3 regions of the Arthrobacter sp. AOP29-A2-19 genome follow, and region 1 is predicted to be linked to each of the others. Evidence: riboswitches for the same ligand, from Rfam matches in the RefSeq annotation. Region 1 holds a riboswitch; each other region holds the start of a gene.
What was found. A riboswitch is a leader RNA that binds a small molecule or an ion and turns the genes downstream of it on or off. The one in region 1 is predicted to bind S-adenosylmethionine.
Positions count from the first base shown of each region.

Region 2: it holds a riboswitch for S-adenosylmethionine, as region 1 does, so the genes downstream of both, AC3ZJJ_RS14665 (acyl-CoA dehydrogenase family protein) here and AC3ZJJ_RS14005 (substrate-binding domain-containing protein) in region 1, are expected to answer to the same signal.
Region 3: it holds a riboswitch for S-adenosylmethionine, as region 1 does, so the genes downstream of both, AC3ZJJ_RS15970 (flavin reductase family protein) here and AC3ZJJ_RS14005 (substrate-binding domain-containing protein) in region 1, are expected to answer to the same signal.

Region 1 covers NZ_CM176894.1:3,037,118-3,042,940, reverse strand. The annotation lists gene AC3ZJJ_RS14025 (GntR family transcriptional regulator) at 1-81, shown strand, start outside; gene AC3ZJJ_RS14020 (ribonuclease activity regulator RraA) at 87-764, opposite strand; gene AC3ZJJ_RS14015 (ZIP family metal transporter) at 947-1,702, opposite strand; gene AC3ZJJ_RS14010 (hypothetical protein) at 1,872-2,150, opposite strand; SAM riboswitch class I at 2,426-2,522, shown strand; gene AC3ZJJ_RS14005 (substrate-binding domain-containing protein) at 2,615-3,706, shown strand; gene AC3ZJJ_RS14000 (sugar ABC transporter ATP-binding protein) at 3,690-5,228, shown strand; gene AC3ZJJ_RS13995 (ABC transporter permease) at 5,225-5,823, shown strand, end outside.
Region 2 covers NZ_CM176894.1:3,186,231-3,191,705, forward strand. The annotation lists gene AC3ZJJ_RS14660 (LLM class flavin-dependent oxidoreductase) at 50-1,456, opposite strand; gene AC3ZJJ_RS14665 (acyl-CoA dehydrogenase family protein) at 1,501-2,757, opposite strand; SAM riboswitch class I at 2,765-2,862, opposite strand; gene AC3ZJJ_RS14670 (AmiS/UreI family transporter) at 3,058-3,681, shown strand; gene AC3ZJJ_RS14675 (FmdB family zinc ribbon protein) at 3,715-4,002, shown strand; gene fmdA (formamidase) at 4,081-5,337, shown strand.
Region 3 covers NZ_CM176894.1:3,454,723-3,460,545, forward strand. The annotation lists gene rpsF (30S ribosomal protein S6) at 42-347, shown strand; gene AC3ZJJ_RS15955 (single-stranded DNA-binding protein) at 390-986, shown strand; gene rpsR (30S ribosomal protein S18) at 1,050-1,289, shown strand; gene rplI (50S ribosomal protein L9) at 1,305-1,757, shown strand; SAM riboswitch class IV at 1,916-2,031, shown strand; gene AC3ZJJ_RS15970 (flavin reductase family protein) at 2,082-2,588, shown strand; gene AC3ZJJ_RS15975 (hypothetical protein) at 2,646-3,092, opposite strand; gene AC3ZJJ_RS15980 (DUF1801 domain-containing protein) at 3,123-3,566, opposite strand; gene dnaB (replicative DNA helicase) at 4,072-5,448, shown strand; gene AC3ZJJ_RS15990 (MFS transporter) at 5,451-5,823, shown strand, end outside.

The DNA of each region.
Region 1 (5,823 bases):
GAGCGCGCCGCCGAGTTGATGCGCCGCCACATCACCGCCTCGATCGATCGGGCCGCCGAGAGCGAACGGGCCGGGCGCTAGCAGGGTCAACGCTGCTCCCGGTAGGCCCGCATCGTCTCCTCGTTGGGCGGGTAGGTTCCGCGCAGCGGCCTCCCGCCCTCGATTTGCCCCAGCACAAACTCCTCCAGCCTCTCCTGCTCCAGGGAGTCCATAGCCACGGTTTCGGCCAGATGCCGAGGGACGCAGACAACGCCGTCGCGGTCGCCAACGATGATGTCTCCCGGGTAGACGGCCACCTCGGCGCAGGCGATGGGTACCTGAAAGTCGACGACGTGGTGCTGGGCGAGATTGGTGGTGGGGGACGGGCCCGCCGAAAACGTGGGAAGGTCCAGCTTCTCGAATCCGGCCATGTCCCGGAGCGAGCCGTCGGTCACCACGCCGGCGGCGCCCCGTGCCCGCAGGCGCGTGGCCAGGATGTGGCCCAGCGAGGCGGCTCGCTTTTTCCCGCGGGAGTCGATCACGAGGACCTGACCGGCTTGAACGGACTCGACTCCCTTCCTCTGGGGATGGTCGTAGTCCTGGAAGATGGCCGGGACGTCGATGTCCTCGCGGGCAGGGATCGATCGCATCGTGAAGGCCTCGCCGACCATTCGCTGGCGGGACGGATTGGAGACGGACAGCCCCTCAAGGAACGTGTTGCGGAACCCGCGGGCGAGTAGCTGGGTGGTAATGGTCGCGGTGCCCACCGAGTGGAGCGCGGCCATGGCCTGCTGGCTGAGTGGGGCCTGGGCGCTCGCCGGTGCCTCTGTTTCTGCGCTCCGACCGGACTGACCTGTTGCTTCTACCGACACCATGTTTCCTTTCGATGAGTCGAATAAATTGGTATACCAAGATACCAACGCTCAAGCTACAGGAGGACAGACGCACACGGAAGAGGTGCCGGGACTCAGCCGCCCGCGTGGTGCAGGGCAAGCGCGGCGACGAAGCCCATGGAGGCCGTCATCCCGGTCATCACATGGTGTTCCTCGAAGGCCTCCGGGATCATCGTGTCCGCGACCATGGCCAGGATCGCGCCGGCGGCCAACGCGTTGATGAACGCGACGAGGGGATCGGGGGCCGTCTGCAGCGCCAGGTAGCCGACAAGGGCGCTGATGCCGGACATCACGGCGATCCCGCCCCACACACCGAAGACGTAGCCGGCCCCGCGGCCCGCCCGCTTCATTCCGGCGGTGCTGGCGAGCCCCTCTGGCACGTTGGAGATGAACACGGCGGTCAGCATGGCGGGGCTCGCCGCGCCCCCGGCCACGATCCCCAGCCCGAGCACCAGCGATTCGGGGATGCCGTCCAGCAGCGCCCCGACGGCGATCGCGGTCCCGCTTCCGGGGTGCTCGTCCTCGCCCGGTTGGAGCGGCCCGGACCGCTTGCGGTGTTTGGCGCCGCGGGCGGCGAGCATCGCGTTGGCCCCGGCGAAGAGGGCGGCGCCGACGATAAACCCGATGACCGTGGCGGACATGCCTCCCGTCGAGACGGCCTCGCCGACCAGTTCGAACGCGAGTGCCGAGATCAGGACCCCCGCGCCGAAAGCCATCACCGTGGAGACCGTTTTGGTGGGGATGCGCCACTTCCACGCGATGGCGCAACCCACGAGCAGCGCCGACCCGCCCAGGGTTCCCGCCACGAGGGCCGTGAGCCAATCGGGCATCATGCCCCGCGCCCAGGGCCGGCCGCCGGGCGATGCGTCGCGGGAGACGCCCGCGCGACGTTGTTATGGGGCCCGCGCACGGGCCACGACGTTTGCGGGGAGGTCATGCCCCATCCTAGGACCGGCCAGGGACCGCTGCTGCCCGGTCAGCCGCCCGGTCGCCTCGCGTTCAACGCACCGAACGACGCCGGAACAGCCGACGCAACCAGCCGTCCGCGCCGAGGTGCCCCTGGAGTTCGCGGGGGCCCGCCGCCTCGTCCGGCAGTCGCCCGTCCTCGCCGTAGAAGATGTGCGAGGTTCCGGGGCCGGGGTTCTGGGCCCCGGCCAGATTCGGCAGGCCCGGGCTGTCGGCCGACGTGTGGACGCCGTGTGGTCCCACCCCCTCCATGTCGCGCAGCGGGTTCTCGCTTGGATGGTCCTGCTTTTTTGTGGAGCCCAGTCGCTTCATCGCACTCACCGGTCCTTCGACGCCGTGGCTTCATTTTAGGATTCGGCCGCGTCATAGGGAATGGATGGTGGACCGTGCGGCCATTAGCAGTCGATGTGCCGCGCAAGCACGAATGTGTCCCACATGTCCCCCCGCGTCCGATCATTACGCCGCCGCGGGCCGGCCGGCACGTGCGCGCGATCCCCAGGTGACGCCCCGTGACCGCATGTTGAGCAAAAGGGACGGACCATGACGACACAATCCGCCGACCCGGGAGCCGTTGGTTCAATTGAAGGACACCATCCAGAGCGGCTGAGAGACCTGGCTCAACGACGCCGCAGCAAGTCCGTGGACTCCATCCACGGATAGTGCTTCGGCCAGGACCGATGGAGATCTCACGATTCCGGCCGTCATCACGGGTGCCCCCTCGCTGCCGTCTGCCGTTTCGCTGATTTCTTCGACATCCACACAGTTGAAGGAACCCCATGCACCCGACCCACGCAGCTCCCACCCCTCGCTCCACGCCGTTGGCGGGCGGACTCCTCAAGTCCATCGGACTGGCCGCCGCGGCCGCGATCATCCTCACCGGCTGCTCGCTGAAGGAACCCGTTGCACCCGCCGGTGCGGCGCCGGCCGCGGGTGCCGCGGCCGCCGCGGCCCCCGCCGCGGACAACGCCGCCGTGGCCGACGCGCCGTCCCTGGAGGGAAAGACCATCGGCATCGCCGCCAAGGACATCGTCCACGACTTCAGCCGGGTCGTGTACGACGAACTCAAGGCCAGCGTCGAGGCGCGCGGCGGCAAGGTGATCGCCACCCAGGCCGAGGCCAAGGACGACAAGCACGTCACCGACGTCGAAAACCTCGTCACCCAGCGCCCCGACGCCATCGTTGTGATTCTTGGCGACGCGCAGACGCTGACCCCGGCGCTGAAGAAGGTGGACGACGCCGGCATCCCGCTCTTCACCATCGACTTCCAGTCCGAATACGGCATCAACAACGTCACCAGCGACAACTGGGTCATTGGCTCCACACTCGCCCGCACGCTCGCGGAGGACATCGATGGCCAGGGCAAGATCCTGGCCTTCAACGGCTTCCCCGGGGTCGCCCCGTGCCGCATCCGCTACAACGAGCTCAAGGTGGTCCTGGAGGACTACCCCGGCATCGAGATCATCCAGCCCGAACTCCAGGACAAGTACGAGGGCACCATCGAGGACGCCAAGAAGCAGATCCAGGACCAGTTGCGCCGACTGCCCGAGGGCGAGATCGACGCCGTCTGGAGCTGCTGGGACATCCCGCTGATCGGCGCCGCCCAGGCGATCGACAGCGCGGGCCGCGACGAAATCAAGCTCTACGGGGTCGATGCCGAGCCCGGCGCGCTGGACCTGATCGCTGATCCCGAGAGCTCTTACACCGGGACGGTGGCCCAGCAGACCAAGGCCATGGCCGCGCAGTCCGCCGCCAACGTGGCCCTGTTCCTGGGCGGTCGCGAGGACGAGGTCACGCGGACCAGCTACCTGTCCCCGGTGTTCATCGACAAGACCAACGTGAACCAGGTGCGCAATGACCTTGGCATCTAACCCACCGCTGCTCGCGATGCGGGCCATCAACAAGACCTTCGGTGCCGCCCGCGTCCTCGCCGACGTCGACCTGACGCTGCGGGCCGGAGAAATCCTGGGCCTGGTCGGCGAGAACGGCGCCGGCAAGTCCACGCTGATCAAGATCCTCACCGGGCTCCACACCGCCGACGAGGGCACCATCGAGCTGGGCGGCGCCGCCGTCCCGGTCTTCAGGCCGGCAGACGCCGAGGCCCTGGGCATCCACGTGATCCACCAGGACCGCCACCTGGCCGCCAAGCTCACCGTCGCGGAGCAACTGTACCTGGGGCAGCGGACACTGGGGCGAGGCTGGATCCGCGCCCGGTCCATCGAGGCCCGGGCCGCCGCCGACATCCTGCGCGTCACCGGTCAGGACATCGACGCGTCGCTCTTGGTGGAGCGGCTCACGGTCGCGCAGCAGCAACTCATCCAGATCACCCGCTCCGTCCTCTCCGAGCCGCGGATCCTGATCCTGGACGAGCCGACCGCGCCGCTGGCCGCCCGCGAGGTCGAGCAGTTGTTCGGCACGTTGCGCCGGCTTCAGGAGCACGGCGTGGGCATCATCTACATCAGCCACTACCTTCAGGAGTTGCACGAGATCACCGACCGCGTGACGGTGCTCCGCAACGGGCGCAATGCCGGCGACGTGGACCTGCGGTCGGGCACGCTCGAGGACGTCGTCGAGCTGATGGTCGGACGCAAGGTCGTCGAGTTCGAGCACGGCCGCGCGCCCCGCCGGCCGCAGTCGGACACGCCGGCCCTGCGCGTGGAGGCGCTGACGGTCCCGCGCGCGCTCGAGTCCCTGGATATCGAGGTACGGGCCGGCGAGGTCGTCGCGATCACCGGGCTGGTGGGCTCCGGCGTCGACGTGGTCGCCGACGCGGTCACCGGAACCGGCCGGCGGCGGGGCGAGGTGGTGCTCAACGGCAAGCCAGTGGGAACCATCGCCGACTTTGTTGCCCACGGCGGCGCCTATGTGCCGTCGAACCGGCGGCGGGACGGCCTTTTTGTGCGCAACACCGTCCAGGAGAACCTCTCCGTCGCCAGCCTGAAGGCCGTCTCCCGGCTTCTCGGATTCATCTCGCCCGCACGGGAGCGCAAGCTCGCCGAGGGACTCGTCAAACAACTCGACATCCGGCCCGCCAACGTGGCCGCCGTGGGCGGAAGCCTGTCCGGCGGGAACCAGCAGAAGGTGGTCCTGGCCAAGTGGCTCGCGACCAAACCCTCCGTGCTGGTCCTCGACCAGCCCACGTCCGGGGTCGACGTCGGCAGCCGCTCGCAGATCTACGAACAGATCCAGGAACTGGTCGACGCCGGCGCCGCGGTCCTCGTCGTCACCGTCGACCTGGAGGAGCTGGTCGGCATCGCCGACCGGACCCTGGTCCTCTACCGCGGAAAGGTGGCGGCCGAGCTCTCCGGAACCGACGTCACCACGGACAGGATCCTGGAGATCGCCTCCGGCGCCGCGGCCGTTTCCACGCAGAACGCCAAGGAGTACGCATGAGCACCGCCACAGTATTGCGCGATCGAGCGGGCGAGGGAACGGGCGCCGCCAAGCCCCCGCACAAACGGCCATCGGTCATCACGTGGGCCGGGTACGCGATCGTTGTGTTGGTCCTCGGCGTCTTCGCCGTCGGATCGCCGCACTTCCTCCAGTTGTCCAACCTCGCCTCGGTCCTGAACCAGGCGGCGGTGTTCGCCGTCGCCGGGATCGGTCTGGCCGTGGTGATCGTCACCGGAGGCGACGACGTCCTGGAGGGCGGCATCGACCTGTCCATCGGTGCGGTCGCCGGGCTCGCCGGCACCGTGACCGCCGTCGCCGTCGCCTCGGGCGCGGGCGTCCCACTGGCCGTCGTCGTCGGGCTGGCCGTCTCCGCCGCCATCGGGGCGGTCAACGGGACCGCCGTGGTCCTCGGACTGCGGCCCCTGCTGGCCACGCTCGCCACGATGGGAATCGCCACGTCGCTGGAACTGGTGGTCAGCGAAAACATCAAGGTGGCCCTCGAAGGCGGCGTTTTTGTCTGGCTGCGCCAGGGCACGGTCGTGGGACTGCCGTCCGCCGTTGTTGTGCTGCTGCTCGTCGCGCTCGCCGCCTGGTG
Region 2 (5,475 bases), 150 kb from region 1:
GCCTCCGGCCCGGATCCGACGGCGGATCCGGGCCGGTTTGTGACGGGCGCTAGCGGACTACGGCGGACGCGGAGACCCGATAGCCGGCCGCGCGGTGCGTGTCGGCGACCCTGTCGCCGCGGCCGAAAAGCTTGTTGCGTAGCGTCCCAGGCGCGTAGCCGGTGGGATACGCGCCGAGCTTCTGGAGCTCCGGCACCACGTGCTCCACCACGTCCTCGAACGTTCCGGGGGTGATGGCGTAGGCCAGGTTGAAACCGTCCACGTCGGTCTCGTCCACCCATTCGACGAGCTTTGCGGCGACGTCCTCACCCGAGCCGACCGTGATCGGCCCGAACCCGCCGACGCCGACCCACTCGGCGAGCTGGCGGATGGTCCAGGGCCTGCCCGTGTCGCCTGAGGCCCGCTTGAACGTCTCCACCGAGGACTTGATGGCGTTGGACTGGACGTTCTCTCCGATGACGTCGTCCGGCCCGTAGGTGGACAGGTCCACGCCCATCCAGCCGGAGATCAGCGCCAGCGCGCCGTCGATGTCCGCGTAGGACTTGTACTCCGCGAACTTCGCCTCGGCCGCCGCCGTGTCCTCGGCCGTGACGATGGTCTGCATGGCGTAGATGCGCACGTCGTACCGGTCCCTCCCGGCGGCCTCGACGGCGTCGCGGATCCTGGCGACGGTCTCCTTCAGCTGCTCGCGGGTAGGGCACGTGACGAAGATGGCCTCGGCGTTCTCCGAGCCGAAGCGCAGGCCGCGCGGCGACGTTCCGGCCCGGAAGACGACGGGCGTGCGCTGCGGGCTCGGCTCGGTGATGGCGATGCCGGGGACCTTGAAGTACTTCCCCTCGTGGCCGATTTCGTGGACCTTCGCCGGGTCGGTGAAGACACCGCTGTCGACGTCGGCGACCACCGCGTCGTCCTCCCACGAGCCCTCGAGCAGCTTGTAGACAACCTCGAGGTACTCGTCGGCGTGGTCGTACCGCTCGGAGTGCGGAAGCTGGTCCTCCTGGCCCATGTTCCGCACGGCGGAGGGCAGGTAGCCGGTGACGACATTCCAGCCGATCCGCCCGCGGGTCAGGTGGTCCAGGGTCGCCAGCCGGCGGGCGAACGGGTAGGGGTGCTCGTAGGCCGTGCTCGCGGTGACGCCGAATCCGAGGTTCTCGGTGACCAGCGCCATGGCGGAGACCAGCATCATGGGATCGTTCACCGGGACCTGGGTTCCGGCCCTCAGCGTGGTCTCGTTGGAGCCCCCGAAGACGTCGTAGGTGCCGAGGACGTCGGCGATGAAGATGCCGTCGAACAGGCCCCTCTCCAGCGTCTTGGCCAGCTCGGTCCAGTAGGTCAGCTCCTTGTACCGCGCCGACTGGTCGGCAGGGTGGCGCCATAGTCCGGGCGACTGGTGCCCCACGCAGTTCATGTCGAATGCGTTGAAGCGGATCTGGCGTCGTGACGGGACGGCGGGCATGGTTCTCCTAGCGTTGGTGGTGCCGGCGTGGACTGGGGGGCGGGTCAGCCGACGAACCCCACCTGGGCGACGTCGCCGACAGCGTCGAACTTCCGTGGCGGGGTGCCGTTGACCTCGTAGTCCCCCACGATGCGCGCCTTGTAGATGGCCGGGTTGTGCGTGGCGACGGTCCGCGCGTTGCGCCAGTGGCGGTCCAGGTTGCATCCGCGGGCGGTGGACGAGGCGCCCAGGCCGTCGAACAGCTTGGAGGCGGTGGCGAGCACCAACGGCTGGACCACGGTCTGCGCGCGGTTCGCCGCGAGTTCGCAGACCGCCCAGCGCTCCGCCTCGCTCAGCGTTGTCTGGCCGGCCACGGATTCGAGCTCCGCGACGGCGGCCAGGACCACCGCGTCGACGGCGAAGGCGGTGGAAGAGATCTCGCCCACCACCTGGAGGACCTGCGGCTCCTCGCGGACCGGCACGCCCGTGCCGGTGCTGAAGGAGCGCGTGCGCGCCTGCACGGCCGAGCGCGCGTCGGCGAGCACGGCCCGGCAGATGCCCGCCTGGACGGCGAGGAGCACCAGCTGGAAGACCGCCGACTCGGAGTGCGCCTCCAGGTCCGCTGGGCGCAACAGCGTGTCCACGGGAACGTCGTCGAACGTCGTCGAGCCGGTGCCGGTGAGTTGCTGGCCGAAGCCGTCCCAGTCGTCGAAGATCCGCACGCCCGAATGCTGGGTGGAGACGACGGCGATGTGCCGGTGCGCGACGCCCGGCAGGGTGGCGGCGACGGCCACCCAGTCGGCGAAAATGGTTCCCGTGCAGTAGTACTTCTCGCCCGACAGCCGCTGCCCGCCGTCGTGCTCGGCGAGCCGCGTGTTCAGGGTTCCCAGCTCGTTGCCGCCCCGCTCCGTGTAGGCGTTGCCCACGAGCTGCCCCCCGACGAAGCGCGCGAACCAGCGTTCCCTGATCTCGGGATCCTCCAAGGTCAGGACCGATTCCACGAAGCCGATGTGCGAGCGCAGCAGGTGCGCCACCTGGGAGTCGGCCTCCGCCAGCTCGACGAGGAGCCGGAACGTGTCCGCCAGCGTGGCGCCGTACCCGCCGTCGGCCTCTGGGACGCGCAGCGCGCCGAAGCGCAGCTGGTTGAGCCAGCCCACCTGCTCGTAGGGAAGCACCCGCTCGGCGTCGCGGATGGCGGCCCCCTCCGCGATGCGCTCGAAGACGGGGCGGAACACGGAGGCCAGCTCGTCATAGTGCCCGTCGACGGGCACTCCGGGAGTCAGCTTGATCAGGTGCCGCGCCGGGACAGGGAACTGCTCCACGTTAATCACTCCATCGAACCTGGCGTGAGCACCTACCTCCCGCGGGACGGGAAGGGGTTGCTGCGGCGTCGTTGAGCCAGGACTCTCGGCCGCTCTGGATGGTTGTTGACTCCATTTGTACCCGCCTTTTCGATCCCTGCCAAACGCGGGCTCATGCGGCGACTCGGTAAATCGGCGTCCATCCATTGACCTTGCCCGGGCCCGGGGATAGCTTGCTCGAACCGGTAAAAACCGCACTACCGCGCGCGAGATCCACCCCACTATCCCGTAACCCATGACTGTGTTTCGGAGGGTATCCACGTGAGTAACGTAGGTCTTTTGTATGTCGGAGCCGTGTTGTTCATCAACGGCCTGATGCTCATCGGCAAGGTGCCCGGCAAGTCCGCGGCCATCATCAACTTCTTCGTCGGAACCATGCAGGTGGTCTTTCCGACCATCATCATCGCCCAGTCGGGCGGGGACCCGGCGACCATCCTCGGCGCCTCCGGGCTGTACCTCTTCGGCTTCACCTACCTCTATGTGGCGCTGAACCAGATGTTCGGCCTGCCGGGCGAGGGGTTGGGCTGGTTTTCGCTCTTCGTCGCGGCATGCGCGGTGACCTACGGGGCCATCAGTTTCACCGTCTCCAACGACCCGGTGTTTGGGGTCGTCTGGATCATTTGGGCCGTCCTGTGGTTCCTCTTCTTCCTGCTGCTGGCGCTGGGCAAGGACTCGCTGACGGAGACCACGGGCTGGTTCACGATCATCGTGGCGCACCTGACCGCGACCATTCCGGCCCTCCTGCTGCTGTCCGGCACCTTCGTGTCCACTCCCGCCAACGCCGTGGTGATGGCCGTTGGGGGCATCGCCGCGCTCGCCATCGCCTGGTTCCTGGGCCGGCGCGCGTCCGTCCAACGGGAGTCGGCGGCGGCCGCGCACGCCTGACACCCACGCCCACCACAAGAGTTAGGAGCGCCGATGCCCCTGTACGAGTTCCGCTGTCCCGAGGGAACAACACTCGAGGGGAACTATCCGATGGGCTCGGTCCCCGAGGACGTCCCCTGCCCGGAATGCGGAGCGCCCGCGCGGCGGCGAATCTCCGCCGCCCGCCTGTCCATCGCGGGCGGCTCCGCGTTCGGACTCGTCGAATCCACGCTGTGCAGCGCCCACGAGCCCGAGGTTGTGTCCTCGCTGCCCGGGCGCGGCCGGCGTCCCGCCACGCGCACCACCACCAACCCGCTCCACCGAAAGCTGCCGCGTGACTGACGGCGGCATGCCCCAGCGGGCCTTCCCCACGGGGGGCCCGGACACCAGTTCCACCCGATCGTGAAGGAGAAAAGCGCCATGCCTGAAGTCATTTTCCGCCTCGATTCCAGCAAGAAGTTCGAGGAGCAGGAGAAGGTCGGACACAACCGGTGGCACCCGGAGATCCCTCCGGTCGCCACCGTCAAACCCGGCGACTCGTTCCGCGTCGACTGCCGCGAGTGGTTCGACGGCGCGATCGTCAACGACGACTCCGCCGACGACATCCTCAATGCCCCGCTGCTGACCGTGCACAAGCTCAGCGGCCCCTTCGCCGTTGAGGGCGCGAAACCGGGCGACCTGCTGGTGGTGGACATCCTCGACGTCGGACCCATCCCCCAGGAGGACTCGGGCCCGCTGGCCGGCCAAGGCTGGGGCTACACCGGGATCTTTTCCCGCAACAACGGTGGCGGCTTCCTGACGGACCAGTTCCCCGATGCGTACAAGGCCATCTGGGACTTCACCGGACAGGTGGCCACCTCGCGGCACGTCCCCGAGGTGTCCTACGAGGGACTGATCCACCCCGGGCTGATGGGCACCGCACCGTCCGCGGAACTGCTGGCCAAGTGGAACAAGCGGGAGGGCGACCTCATCGCAACCGACCCGAACCGGGTCCCTCCCCTGGCCCTGCCGCCCGAGGGGGAGCACGCGGTCCTGGGCGGACTGGCGCGCGGGGAGTGGGAGCGGGTCGGCGCCGAGGCCGCGCGCACCGCGCCTCCCCGGGAGAACGGCGGAAACCAGGACATCAAGAACTTCTCCAAGGGAACGCGGGTCTTCTATCCGGTGTTCGTCGACGGGGCCAACCTGTCCATGGGCGACCTGCACTTCTCGCAGGGCGACGGCGAGATCACCTTCTGCGGCGCGATCGAGATGGGCGGCTTCCTGGACCTGCGCGTCGACGTGATCAAGGGCGGCATGGAGACCTACGGGGTCAGTGAGAACGCCATCTTTATGCCCGGCCGCGTGGACCCCCGTTACAGCGAATGGCTGGCCTTCTCCGGGACGTCGGTCACCCTCGACGGCGAGCAGAAGTACCTGGACTCGCACCTGTCCTACCAGAGGGCGTGCCTGCACGCGATCGACTACCTGACGAAGTTCGGCTACAGCCGCGAGCAGGCCTACCTCCTGCTCGGGTCGGCCCCGATCGAGGGGCGGCTCTCCGGCGTCGTGGACATCCCGAACTCCTGTTCGACCGTCTACCTGCCCACCGCGATGTTCCACTTCGACGTACGGCCCTCCGCGGCGGGCCCACACCGGATCGACCCGGGCATGGGCGCTCCGCGCTCGGCAAACACCTAACCCGGCATCGGCGGCAAGGTGCCGCCCGCGGTCGGTGAACGACGGCGGGCGGCACCTTGTCGCGTGCGGTGCCGGCCGCGAAAACCGGCAGCATGCCAGCGCACGGTCGAAGCTTCTTCGATTCCTGGGCCCATCGCC
Region 3 (5,823 bases), 420 kb from region 1:
GGAAAGACCGTGACCGTTTAGCCCAAAGGAGGTGGGTTCACATGCGTAAATACGAATTGATGGTACTGATCGATCCCGAGGTCGATGAGCGTACCGTGGAGCCGACTCTCGGCAAGTTCCTGGACGTCGTCCGCAACGATGGCGGGACCATCGACAACGTCGACATCTGGGGCCGCCGTCGTCTGGCCTACGAAATCCAGAAGAAGACCGAGGCCATCTACGCCGTCGTCAACTTCACCGCCACCCCGGCGACTTCCGCGGAACTTGACCGCCAGCTGTCTCTCAACGAGACCATCATGCGCACCAAGATCACCCGTCCGGAAGAGCAGAAGGTTTCCGCAGAGTAGTCTGCGGCTCCCTCACGTAGAGACCGACAACAGGAGGCACCAATGGCAGGCGAGACCATCATCACGGTCATCGGTAATCTCACCGGTGACCCGGAACTTCGTTTCACCCCGTCGGGATCGGCGGTGGCGAACTTCACCATCGCTTCCACCCCGCGGACCTTCGACCGCCAGACCAACGAGTGGAAGGACGGCGAAACGCTGTTCCTCCGCGCATCGGTGTGGCGCGAGGCTGCCGAGAATGTCGCCGAGACGCTGACCAAGGGCATGCGAGTAGTCGCCCAGGGTCGGCTGAAGTCGCGTTCCTACGAAACCAAGGAAGGCGAAAAGCGAACCGTCTCCGAGCTTGAGGTCGACGAAATCGGCCCCTCGCTCCGGTACGCCTCCGCCAAGGTCACCCGCACCCAGCGCTCCGGCGGTGGAGGCGGTGGCTTCGGCGGCGGAAACTCCGGCGGATTCGGCGGCGGCAACGCGGGCCAGTCCGGCGGGTTCGGTGGCGGAAACGCCGGGAACTCGGGCGGAAACGCGGGCGGTAACTCCGGTGGAAACTGGAACGCCCCGGCGGAAGACCCGTGGGCCTCGTCGTCCTCCGGCGGCGGTGGCTGGGGCAACAACCCCGGCTCCGACGAACCGCCTTTCTAACAAACATATTCACCATCCCGCAGAACCTTTCTGCGGGCTCCACCAGATCAAAGGAGCTCCACGATGGCTAAGGCTGAACTCCGTAAGCCCAAACCAAAGTCCAACCCCCTTAAGGCCGCTGACGTTAAGGTCATCGACTACAAGGACGTCGCATTGCTGCGCAAGTTCATCTCCGACCGCGGAAAGATCCGTGCGCGTCGCGTCACTGGCGTCACCGTCCAGGAGCAGCGCAAGATCGCCCAGGCCATCAAGAACGCGCGCGAAGTTGCCCTGCTGCCTTACTCCGGCGCTGGCCGCGGCTAAGGAAGGGATACCAACATGGCAAAGCTCATTCTGACCCACGAAGTCACCGGTCTCGGTGCAGCAGGCGACATTGTCGAGGTGAAGAACGGTTACGCCCGTAACTACCTTCTTCCCCGCGGCTTCGCCCTGACCTGGACCAAGGGTGGCGAGAAGCAGGTCGAGTCCATCAAGGCCGGCCGTGCCGCTCGCGCCGTTGCGAACCTGGAGGACGCGCAGCAGCTTGCTGCCTCGCTGTCCGCCAAGCCGGTCAAGGTCACCGTCAAGGCCGGCGCGTCCGGTCGTCTGTTCGGTACCGTCAAGGCCGAGGACATCGCGAAGGCAGTCGAGGCCGCGGGCCTCGGCTCCATCGACAAGCGCAAGGTCGAGATGCCGGAACACATCAAGTCGACCGGCAACTACCAGGCGACCGTGCGACTGCACGAGGACGTATCCGCCACGCTCGACCTTCAGGTCGTCGCGGCAAAGTAGCAATAGTAGCCGAGCACGGCGACGGAACACGTTCCGACGCAGCGCCCGGTAGACCGTGAAAGGGCCCCGCCGCAAGGCGGGGCCCTTTCGCGTTTCCTTGCGAAATGTTGCGCCGGACTTTTGACCTCGTCCAAGGGGGAAGCCTAGCGTTGTAGGTGAATCAAGAGTGCCAACGCGAAGCCCTGGCTAGTTGGACGGCAACCCTCTCAAGGTAGTGGGGTGCTCCAGGTGATGATTCGGCCGCCCGGATACACCGGCGTGGCAAGTACCGCACCCGCGGGCGCATCTCTGGCGCAGCGGTGTGCACTACGCCGAAGGAACGTCATGCCGCTGACAGAAAACCTCCAGCCAGATTCGCTCCGCAAGGCCTTTGCACGCTTTCCCTCGGGCATCGCGGCCCTGTGCGCCATCATCGACGGCAAGCCGCAGGGGATCATCGCGTCGTCCTTCACGGTCGGGGTGTCACTGGATCCGCCGCTGGTGATGTTCGCGGTGCAGAACACGTCCCGCACCTGGCCGATCGTGCGCGCCGCCGGAAGGATTGGCGTCTCGGTTCTGGGAGAGCGTCACGAGGGGGTCTGCCGCCAGATAGCTTCGCGGAGCGGCGACCGCTTTGCGGGGCTCAAACTCGAATCCACCGACGACGGTGCGCTGTTCCTGGACGACGCGGCGCTGTGGCTCGACTGCAGCGTGGAGCAGGAGGTGCCGGCGGGCGACCACCACGTGGTCATCCTGCGCGTGCACGGACACGAGACACACGGTGACGCCAACGAGCCACTGGTCTTCCACGGGTCCGAGTTCCGCAGGCTTCAGGAAGCCGCACTGGTCTAGGTCAATGCCTCCAGGCACACGCAGCCGGGTGCCGGAGCACCGGGTGCGGCGGCCACCCTAGGAGGCGCGGAGAGAGTTCACGAACTTGGTGGCCTCCGCCACGGAAATGCCCGTGTCCCGCCTTACCTTCCGGATCGCCTCCAGCGTCTTCCCCGCCCGGATCAGCTGCACCGTCTCGAGATACTCGGGATCCCCGGACGCCTGCGCGGAGCCACGGGCGGTGGCGGCACGGCTGGCAGACGAGGCTGCGCCCTGTCCGTTCCTGCCCGTGGAGGTGCGGGCCGCCGCTGCCGTGCGGGCCATGGTGGCCTGGCGGATCTTGTCGGCACGCTCCGTCTCCTGCCGCTGTTGTTGTGCCGCCGCCTCGTTGAGCCGTGCGATGTAGAGATCGGCCTCGTTCGTCTGGTTTTGCGGCCTCGACGCGATGGCGGCCACGAGCAACCAGAGCAGCGCCCCGACCACCAACACCGTGACAAGCAACTCCGGCAGGGTCAGTCCAAACATGGTTGTGCTCCTCTGTGGCGCCGTGCGCCGTTAGGTTGAGGGGTGGGCCGCGCCGGCGTTATGGAGGTTGTCCATCACGTGGCGGTAGCCGATCGCCGTCAGTCCGCGCAGGACGTCGAGATCGACGTCCGCGAGCTTGTTCACGTAGAGGCAGGCGGCCCCCACTTTGTGCTTGCCCAAGAGGGGGAGGATCCCCGGGGCGTCGGGGCCGTAGGTCAGTCCGTAGAGGGAGAGGCTGGCCTTGCGCGGCGAAAACCCCACGGCGCAGGCGTCGCCCTCGCGGCCCGAAGCATAGCGGTAGTGGTAGGCGCCGAATCCGATGATGCTTGGTCCCCACAAGATCGCCGGCTGGCCCGTGACGTCCGCCATCATCTCCATCAGGTACTCGGCGTCCGACCGGCGGACCGGGTGTTCGAGGGCGGCAACAAATTCCCGTGGATCCGCGGAACGCGGGGCCGTCTTGACTTCGGTCATGGGCCCAGTATCGCAGTGCCCCACACGGGCAACAAGAACGGCTCGCGCGGGCCGTCGGGGCCAATCCTCGGCGTGTCTGTGGATAACTTGGGGATATGTGGGTAACTAGTCTCACACGTGCCGGTTTACTCGCCAGTAAACATCCAAGTGCCGGGTGAATGTTGGGATAAAAAAACTTTCCTCACAAGGGGTGTGTACAAAGAAGTGCCTAGTCAGAGCGCGATTATTCCTGAAACAAATTTTTCATCCACAGGTTCGTCCCCAGTCTGTGCACACAACACGCCGCTAAACACACAGGTTCTCCACACGGGCTGTGGATAAGTGCCTTGGGTGTGGGCATTTAAGGGTCTATGGTGACAAGGTCTCCGGTCCATATGTGGATACCCGGCAATCCCCCCGCAGCGCTGTGCACAACATTCTCCGGGCGTGGGAAGCCGCTGGGATACTGGAGGAAACAACGGAGCGCACCGCAGGCCGCTCCGCGCTCAGTTGGAAGGTAAGTGCCGTGTCTTTGACGCAAGCGGAGCCCAAGGGATCGAGGGAGTCCGACTTCGGACGCACCCCGCCGCAGGACCTCGTGGCGGAGCAGAGTGTGTTGGGCGGCATGATGCTCTCCAAGGACGCGATCGCGGACTGTGTCGAGGTCCTCCGCGGTGTCGATTTCTACCGGCCCGCGCACGAATCCATCTACGAGTCGATCATCGACCTCTATGGCCGAGGCGAACCGGCCGACGCCGTGACGGTCTCCGACCTGCTGACCAAACGCGGCGAGATCTCCCGAATCGGCGGGCCCGCCTACCTCCACACGCTGATCCAGTCGGTTCCGACGGCGGCGAACGCCGGCTTCTACGCGGAGATCGTCCGCGAGCGTGCCGTGTTGCGCCGCCTCGTGGAGGCCGGCACGAAGATCGTGCAGATGGGCTACTCGCAGGACGGCGAGGTCGACGAGATCGTCAACCAGGCCCAGGCGGAGATCTATGCCGTGGCCGAGCGGCGCACGGCGGAGGACTACGTCGCCCTGCGGGACATCATCGAGGGGACGGTCGACGAGATCGAGTCCGCCGGCAGCCGCGGAGAGGGCATGATCGGCGTGCCAACCGGCTTCTACGAACTCGACGAACTGACGCAGGGCCTGCACGGCGGGCAGATGATCGTCATCGCCGCGCGCCCCGCGGTCGGCAAGTCCACCTTCGCGCTGGACTTCGCGCGTTCCGCCGCCATCAAGCACAATCTGACCACGGTGTTCTTCTCGCTGGAAATGGGGCGGAACGAGATCGCCATGCGCCTGCTGTCCGCGGAGGCCAGCATCGGCCTGCAGGATCTCCGCAAGGGCACGGTCAAGGACGAGCAGTGGGGCAAGATCGCCACCACCATGGGGCGCCTGAACGACGCCCCGCTCTACATCGACGATTCCCCGAACATGTCGCTGATGGAGATCCGGGCCAAGTGCCGCCGCCTGAAGCAGAAGCACGACCTCAAGCTCGTGGTCCTGGACTACCTGCAGCTGATGAGCTCGGGGAAGCGCGTCGAGTCCCGACAGCAGGAGGTCTCCGAGTTCTCCCGGGCGCTCAAGCTCCTGGCCAAGGAGCTCGACGTCCCGGTGATCGCGCTCTCGCAGCTGAACCGTGGTTCGGAGCAGCGCACGGACAAAAAGCCGATGGTTTCCGACCTCCGCGAGTCCGGCTCGATCGAGCAGGACGCGGACATGGTCATCCTCCTGCACCGCGAGGACATCTACGACAAGGAATCCCCGCGCGCCGGCGAGGCGGACGTGATCGTGGCCAAGCACCGCAACGGCCCGACCAAGACCATGGTTGTGGCCTTCCAAGGCCACTACTCCCGCTTCAACAACATGGCCAGCGAAGGCGGCGGGGGCTTCTAGGCGTGACCAACTACGCGCCGAGTCCCTCCGGCATCCTTGGTCGAGGGCTGGTCTGGAGCACGGTCGGCTCCTTTGCGCTGGTATTCCTCTCCGCGTTCGAGACGCTGGCCGTCACGACGGTTATGCCCGTGGTCAGCGCGGAGCTTGGCGGCGCCGCCCTCTATGCGCTCGCCTTCGCCGGCCCGATGGCGACCTCCGTCGTCGGCATGGTCGCCGCGGGCACGTGGTCGGACCGGTCCGGCCCCACAGGCCCCCTCTACGCGGCGGTGGCCACGTTCGTCGCGGGGCTGTTCGTCTGCGGCTTCGCCGGCGGGATGGAGACGCTTGTGCTCGGCCGGCTGGTGCAGGGCCTGGGCGGCGGCGCGGTGACGGTCG